DNA from 2 places in the Eubacterium sp. LMAG:50 genome. Region 1 is predicted to be linked to the other one. Evidence: riboswitches for the same ligand, from Rfam matches in the RefSeq annotation. Region 1 holds a riboswitch; the other holds the start of a gene.
The links. A riboswitch is a leader RNA that binds a small molecule or an ion and turns the genes downstream of it on or off. The one in region 1 is predicted to bind cyclic di-GMP.
Positions count from the first base shown of each region.

Region 2: it holds a riboswitch for cyclic di-GMP, as region 1 does, so the genes downstream of both, CCC31_RS09875 (hypothetical protein) here and CCC31_RS01550 (hypothetical protein) in region 1, are expected to answer to the same signal.

Region 1 is NZ_NALP01000005.1:20,401-24,838, reverse strand. Features, by position in the region: gene CCC31_RS01550 (hypothetical protein) at 1-1,653, opposite strand, end outside; cyclic di-GMP riboswitch class I at 1,731-1,816, opposite strand; gene CCC31_RS01545 (1-deoxy-D-xylulose-5-phosphate synthase) at 1,955-3,478, opposite strand; partial or broken gene CCC31_RS01540 (MerR family DNA-binding protein) at 3,538-3,861, shown strand; gene CCC31_RS01535 (P-II family nitrogen regulator) at 3,976-4,332, opposite strand.
Region 2 is NZ_NALP01000007.1:1,041,191-1,045,628, forward strand. Features, by position in the region: gene CCC31_RS09865 (GDSL-type esterase/lipase family protein) at 1-597, shown strand, start outside; gene CCC31_RS09870 (iron-containing alcohol dehydrogenase family protein) at 711-1,769, shown strand; cyclic di-GMP riboswitch class I at 1,880-1,955, shown strand; gene CCC31_RS09875 (hypothetical protein) at 2,059-2,412, shown strand; gene CCC31_RS09880 (phosphoribosylaminoimidazolecarboxamide formyltransferase) at 2,598-3,773, opposite strand; gene CCC31_RS09885 (IMP cyclohydrolase) at 3,795-4,438, opposite strand, start outside.

The DNA of each region.
Region 1 (4,438 bases):
TTTATCATCTGCTGTTTCAATAAATACATCAGCACTATCAATCCGGCTATATTCCTTATAAGCATCACATGTAATTGTTGAACCTAATGGAAGGTTAACTGATAAACTTTCTAATGGTGTGTTTACTACACTATTAATTCCTGTCTGTTTATTATAATTACCCTTCTTAAAGTAAAATCTGTATGCCATAAAGCAGTTGTTTGTATCTGTTCTTAATACTTTATCACCTTTCGCAATTGTAAATGTACGGCTTGTTGCATCATAAGTGTTCTTCTTTGCTGTAGAACTTACAACTGCTGTATACACAACTGTTCCTGCAATACCATTTCCATTGTCATCATATGTATCGTTGTCCCAGTTATTTGAACACATCTGGAATTTAACTTCTTTATCAAGTTCCATTTTGAAACTGCTCTTGTTGTTCAATACAGTTCCATCCTGTAATCTGATTGACATTTTTAAAGGTCCAATTACAGATACTTCTATTGATTCTTTATCTGAATCATCATTTTTATTATCATTTCCTGAATCAGGCTTCGTTGTTTCTGAAGGTTTTGTTGTTTCTGAAGGTTTTGTTGTTTCTGAAGGTTTTGTTGTTTCTTCCGGTTTAGTCACTTCTTCTTTTTTAGTTGTTTCTTCTTTTCCGTCTTCTGTCTTTCCATTTTCTGTATCAAGATTTCCTACTACTTTTTCAACCTCTGAAGGTAATCCATTAGTAGCTTTATATGAAACAACTGCTCCACCTGAAATCTCTAATGTATCTGTTATTAACTGTCCGTAAATCTTTGTACTTCCTGTTAATACTGTTTTTGAATCAGGTGCATAAACCTTACCCGTTATAGAACTATCACCACTAAATTCAAGATTTCCACTTGTATATACATTTCCTGCAAATATTCCATTTACCTGTGTATACTTTGTAGCATTCATTGCAATTGTGTTGGCATTTACTTCTTTAAAATTATTGTATCCTGCATTTTTTCCTGTAAATACAACTGTAAGCTTGCTACTGTCTCCACCTGCATTAAATGAACCCGGATTTCCACCTGATAATTCATCTACATATAAAACTACGTATCCGTCACCGCTTACTTTAACTTCACCACCAACGTTTAAATGTTTAACTCTGACAACTGTTGTCTGATTTTTATCTGCATGAATTTCAAATGTCTGTCCATTGTAAAATGATACAGTATCTAAATATGCATTATCAGTTAAATCAAATCTGTTTGTCTGCCATCCAATGTAAACACTCTGTGTACCGTCTTTGTATTCTGAAGTAGATTTTTTAAAATATTCTGAATTCTCATCAGGATAATTATTTGTATTGAATAATCCTGAATATAATTCCTTGTCCATTTCACTAACTTCAATTGGAATATATCCCTGTGCGGGTTCATCTACTTTAACCTCCGGTGATACATGTGCAGTTCCTGTAACATGCTTTGTTGCACTGTTTGAATACTTTAAAGTACCATTGTTAATTACAATATCTCCAATTATCTGTCCGCTTCCTGAAAAAGTTGCTCCGTTTTTTGCAAGTACCCCATATTCATTTGTGTTTTCTTTTGCCAAAACCCCTATTGGCATTGCCACATTAAATACCATCGTCATGACTGTAGCCATAGCTACCATTTTCTTTACTCTTTTCATTGCATCCTCCTTCCAATTTTATCGCAGCCTTTTATACACGTATTTACGTATAAAAAAAACTGCAACTCCTTAAAAAGAATTGCAGCCAGACGACCATTGCAAATGTTGCTTTAGGCTCATAGCTTTGTGCCCTATTTTTTCAAATAGTTTACCCTCATCATTTGTAATATATGTCTTTATTTTATAAATTTTTATTTTATATGTCAACCCAAATAAAACTCTTTTTTACATTTTCAAGCCGTAAAATAGGATTTTTTTCTAAGCTGATTTATAAAAATATTTTTATTTTCCGGCATTTATTTTATTTCATTAACGCCATCACATCTTCAACAATCTGTTCTTTTGTCAAATGATTTTCTTTAAGAACTTCATTTACATCATATCTGTCTAAGAATTCTTTTTTCAATCCAAAATTTATTACTTTCATATCTGTTGGTCCATAGAATCTTGAAATTTTTTCACCGAATCCTCCGTCTAAAATTCCATCCTCTATTGTGATTACAACATCATGCTCTTTCTTTAACTCTTCAAGTAATTCACTATCGATTCCTGTTATATAATATGGATTAATTAAAGTTGCCTGCGTATCTAATTTATCAGATAAATCATCTACAACTTCTTTTCCTAACTGATAGAATGTTCCTAAAGCAATAACTGCAACCCTGCTTCCTTTTTCAGTTACTTCATATTTATTTAATTTAGAGAAATCTTTTGTTACTTCTTTACCGTCAGATATCATTTCTCCACCCGGCAATCTTATTGCTACAGGATGTTCATTCTGCTCTATACTCCAATCAAGCATTGCAATATATTCTTCTTTTGTCGTAGGTGCCATGTAAACAAGGTTAGGAATATTTGCCATCATTGGAATATCATATAATCCTAAATGTGTTACGTCATTCATTCCAAATACACTTCCCCAGAATGTAACTATTGTTGCAGGTGCATTATTAATACACAAATCCTGTGATAACTGGTCATATGTTCTTTGTACAAATGTGCTATATACACCATATACCGGCTTTCCACCATTTGAAGCAATTCCTGCTGCCATTGCAACTGCTGTCTCCTCTGCAATTCCTACATCAACAAATTGTTTTCCTGCTTCTTTTCGCTTGTCCTCTGTAAATCCCATAACAGTTGGTGTTGCAGAAGTAATTGCAACTACTGATTTGTCTTCTTTCATTTTCTTTAACAAATAATCACAAGTTACACTTGAATAATCTTCTCCACCTTCAGCATACAATGATTTTCCTGTCTTTATGTCAAACGGTCCACTGTAATGCCACTGTTCTTTATGCTGTTCAGCAGGTGCATATCCTTTTCCTTTTAATGTATTAATATGAACAACTACCGGCTTACTACTGTCTTTTACTTTATTAAATGCATCGATAAGGCTTGCTACATCATTTCCTTCATTTACATAAACATAATCAAGTCCCATTGCCTTAAATAAATTGCATTCTGCCTGTCCATTTGTTTCACGAAGAAGTTTTAAATTGCCATACAAACCACCATGGTTTTCTGCAATTGACATATCATTGTCATTTACAACAATTATAAGATTTCCTTCTAATTCTACGGCATAATCAAATCCTTCTAATGCTTCACCACCACTTAATGAGCCATCTCCTATTACAGCAATAACATTTCCTTTTTCACCATTTAAATCTCTTGCCTTTGCCAAACCACAGGCAAGACTTACTGATGTTGATGTATGTCCTATGATGAAATGATCATGCTCGCTTTCATGAGGATTACTGTATCCTGAAACATCATCATAATGTTCTTCATAAAGATATGCGTCCTTTCTTCCTGTAAGCATTTTATGATAGAGAAGGGTTATTTCCAAACCTTAACCGTTCAGAATCCGGTGCAAGAAGATTTGATGACGGGACTGTTGAAACATTACGCCTTATTGAATGTTTGAAAAAAACAGGAATGGAAATTAAAGACATCAAGGAATTTATGATGTGGTGTCAGCAGGGACCTGCCACCTATGGAAAGCGTAAGGAAATGTTTGCAAAACAGAAGGAGACTGTTGAAGCTGAAATTGAGCATTTAAAGAAGGTTCTTGATATGATTAATTTTAAATGCTGGTATTACGATACAGCTATAGCCGACGGAAATGAAGACAGACTTAAGAATCTTTCTCCTGATGATATGCCACCTGAAATAAAAGCTGCGTGGATTAACGCTCATACATAAATACATAAAAGCCACAATTATGATATTTTATTTGTCTTCGATACAATTTTTCATAATTGTGGCTTTATATTTAATCTAAACCTTTAGTCTTTTATTTCTTACAATCCTGTTTCTTTATTCCTGACACTGTACCGCATCATATCCTGTTTCGCCTGTTCTGATTTTTGTTGCACTTGCTACAGGATAACTGAAAATTTTCCCATCACCAAATTCTCCTGTATAAGCGGCTTTTTTAATTGCTTCTATTGTTTTTTCGGCCCATTCTTCTGAAGAAACAACTATTTCAAATTTAATCTTTGGCTGCATCTGAGGTTCTACTTCCATACCTCTGACTATTTCCTTATAGCCTCTTTGTAATCCACAGCCCATAACCTGCGACACTGTAAGTCCGTTAACTTCTATTTCCATTAATGCATTTTTTACATCTTCAAATTTTTCTTCTCTTACAATTGCATCTATTTTCATTATCATAGAATTTTCATCTCCTAATCTCATCTAAAAATTTTTAATTAACAAATATTAAATTTGATACTATTTACTTTATAATCTTTATATCATTTTACTTTGACAAATAAGT
Region 2 (4,438 bases), on a different contig from region 1:
TATGTAAAGGCTGCAACTAAAGATTTAAGTATTGTAGTTGCAGGAGAATGCTATGTTGAAGGAATTGAACTTTGGGCAAAGAATCAGTATCCAAAGGGAACACATTTTATAAGTAGTGTAGGTGTAAGTAGTTCAGGATTTATAAATTCAAAGAAATTTAAAGTTAATGGAAAAAGTGCTACAGGTATAGAAAAAGTTGCATCATATAATCCTGACAGAGTATATTTTTTAATAGGAATGAATGAATCAGGTACTGACAATACAACTCCTACAATCAACAATTTTAAAACGATGATAAATAAACTTAAAAAGAAAAATAAAAATGTACAGATAGTCCTTCTTCCAATAGCACCAACGGGCAAAAGAAGTACTGCAAATGTGCCAAAGAAATCACAGCGTTTGAAATTTAATAAAGCGTACTCAGATTTGGCAGCAGCAACAGATAATGTATATTATTATGATTACACAGGTTTGTTTGATGATGGAAAAGGATATTTGAAATCATCATGTGATGGCGGTGACGGATGCCATTGGACATCAACAGCAACAATTAATTTTTCAAAGAGCCTGATGGATTGGTCAAAGAATAATTTATAGAAAATATAAAATTTATTATGCCGGGAAATATTTGAAATCATTATATATTGGATAGGTTTTAGATTAATGTTCCCGGCATAAATAATATTAAGTTAATCAAAGGAGTCACAATAATGGGTGGTAGTCATATAGCAATACCTACAATTTTGAAAGTCGGAAAAGGAACATTAGAAAATCTTGGTACTTATATTAAATCGAGTGGAATGTCTAATGCCGTAATATATTTTGGAAATGATTTAATAGACATGTTTGGTGAAACAGTAATGAAGTCACTTAAAGATGCAGGAGTCAATGTGCTTGGCTACAGAGAAATGGATTCAATTAAAATAGAAGAATTGATAGGGATTGCATTTGATATTGATTCTAAAGCACAGGTTGTAGTAGGTATTGGTGGTGGTAAAGTTATTGACGGTGCAAAATATGCCGCATATCTTAGAAAATTACCATTTATAAGCGTGCCTACTTCAGCATCCAGTGATGGCTTTTCAAGTGCCAGTGCATCACTTCTTGTTAATGGAAGACGTACATCGGTTCCGGCAAGAATGGCATATGGAATTGTTGCCGACACACAGATAATAAAAAGTGCTCCTGAAAAATTTATTTATTCAGGAATTGGAGATATGGTATCAAAAATTACGGCACTTTATGACTGGGTGTATGAAGATCAAAAAGGTTATACAGAGTTAAATGATTTTGCAATGATGATTGCAAAAAAGGCTGTAAATAGTTTTGTAAGAACACCGTTTGAAAGTATTAAAGATGATTTGTTCTTAAAAGAGTTGTTAGACTCGCTTGCAATGAGTGGAATCGCAAATGAAATTGCAGGAGGAAGTGCACCTACAAGTGGAAGTGAACATTTGATTTCACATGCTCTTGATAAAATGCTTCCTGTACCACAATTACACGGAGTCCAGGTTGGCATTGCAACTTATCTAATGAGCGTTGTTCAGAATCACAGATATAAGAGAGTAAATACAATATTTACCGATACGGGATTTTGGAATTTTGTTGAGAAATTAGACTTGGATATCAAAGACTATGAAAAGGCAATAGATATGGCACCTTCAATAAAGCCTCACAGACATACTTATTTACATGAAAAAGAATATAGAGATTTGGCAAAGAAGGTATTATATGAAGATGAAAGATTGAAAAAGGTATTTCATATTTAAAGAAATTTTTATAGTAAACGTGAATTTGTATAGACAAATTCACGAAAACTGTAAACAAATTGTAAATCGCATTGTATATATCAAAAAAAGCGATATACTATAAATATAGTAAATATATTTAGCAAAGCAGGTGAAAACCTGTGACGCAAAGCTATAGGGCCTTTAAAATGGCAGCCAGTTGCACTTTATTAGTCTTGGTGTGCTGTGCCCAAGACTTTTTTTGTACAACAGTCTAGCTTTATTCGTAAAAAGCAAAGTATATTGAACATCTTATTCTAAAGGAGGAAAAATGAATAAAGAGTTGTTAACACAAGCGGGAATTGATGTTAACGATGGAATAAGAAGATTTAATGACAAGGAGGATTTGTATGAAAGATTTTTGTTTACATTCCCAAAGGATGTAAACTACGACATAATGTGTGAAGCAATTAGCAAAGGAGACGCAGAACAGGCTTTTCAGGCAGCGAATGCATTGAAGGGGATTACAGGTAACTTAAGTTTAAACCAATTGTATAATCATATTATTCCATTAGTCGATTCTCTAAAGAAAAGAAGAATGGAGAAGGTAAATGAACTTCTTGAGGTGGTTTCAGTGGATTATGACAAAGTTATTAAAGCGTTATCTACTAATGATAAAAAATAAAAAGTGGACAGGTCATCTTATCTTTATATTTTTTATTAAACAAAGAAATCCGGCAGACGGTTTGGTGCTGCCGGATTTCTTTGCTTTTATATATTTATTTAGTTGAAATGATTTATTCAAATTACAAAATTTAATAATTAAATAATAGCAATCCGTAGTTAAATTTCATTACAGAAATAATAATTTTAGTGATGGAATAAACGGATTCCTGTAAAGCTCATTACCATATTATGTCTGTTACAAGCATCGATGACATCCTGATCACGAATTGAACCACCAGGCTGTGCAACATATTTAACACCGCTCTTAGCAGCTCTTTCGATATTGTCATCGAATGGGAAGAATGCATCAGAACCAAGTGTAATATCTGAAGCCTGAGCTAACCATGCCTGTTTTTCTTCTTTTGTAAATACAGGTGGTTTTTCTGTGAAGATACTTTCCCATTTACCATCTGCAAGAACATCCATATAATCTTCACCAATGTAAAGGTCGATTGCATTATCTCTGTTAGCACGTTTCATACCTTCAATAAATGGAAGGTTAAGTACCTGTGGTGCCTGACGAAGTAACCAGTTATCAGCCTTCTGTCCGGCTAATCTTACACAGTGAATTCTTGACTGCTGTCCTGCACCTACACCTATTGCCTGACCGTTTTTAACGAAACATACTGAGTTAGACTGAGTATATTTTAATGTAATCATAGCAATTGCCATGTCAATTTTAGCTTTTTCAGGAAGGTCTTTGTTTTCAGTAACAATATTGTCAAAGAAATGTTCATCAATATTTAAGTCGTTACGTCCCTGTTCAAATGTAACACCAAATACTTCTTTATGTTCAATTGGAGCAGGTTCATAATCAGGGTCAATCTGAATAATCGCGTAACTTCCTTTTTTCTTTCCTTTTAACATTTCTAAAGCTTCAGGTTCATAACCCGGAGCGATAATTCCATCTGAGAATTCTCTCTTAATGATTGCTGCTGTAGAAACATCACAAACATCAGAAAGAGCAATGAAGTCACCATATGAAGACATTCTATCAGCACCTCTGGCTCTTGCATAAGCGCTGGCAAGTGGTGATAATTCTCCTAAATCATCAACCCAGTAAATCTTTGATTCGATTTCACTTAAAGGAAGACCAACAGCAGCTCCGGCAGGTGATACATGCTTAAAAGAAGTAGCAGCAGGAAGTCCTGTAGCTTTCTTTAATTCTCTAACTAACTGCCAACCATTGAAAGCATCAAGGAAATTGATGTATCCCGGTTTTCCGTTAAGAACTTCGATAGGAAGTTCACCTTCATTCATAAATATTCTTGATGGTTTCTGATTTGGATTACAACCATATTTTAATTCTAATTCTTTCATTATAAATCTCCAATCTTTAAATTATTTATTCTTGTTAATAATCTTAGTTTCGTATTTTCCTGTTTCAATATCGATATATCTTACAAATAAAGAAACTTTGTTATCTTTATTTAAACTGTTCCAAAGCATATCTGTAAATTCGTTCATATCATCTTTAATTGCAACGAGTTTAGGTTCGCCTTCAAAACTCGGAAGTGGATTTCCATCATGCATATATGTGTGAATAAAATGACCTTCACCATTTACCGGATTTTCATATGTAAATGTGTATCTGTTGCATGCATCAGGGTTACCGTTGTTGCTCTTTAAAATAGACATTGCATAGTTATAAGAACCGTCTTCAACCTGCATAATTCCTGAAATTCTAGGAGTATAGTTAGGACCGTCAGGTTCAAATTCTCTTGTTCTTAATGACTGTTCAAAAGTCTGACCTTTATCCATTAATTCGTAAACAGTATCTGTCTGGTCACCATTTGTAACGATAGTTTTGTTACCAAGAACACGAACAGGAGCATAGATAATAAGACTTGGGTCTACTAATTTAGAAGGGTCAAATGCCTGAGTACGGATTCCTTCGCCATCTTCGACAAAAACTCTGTTTCTGCTGTTTTCGCTTCTTCCCATGATGAAATAAGCTGTTACTGCGTATTTGCCATTAGGAGTTT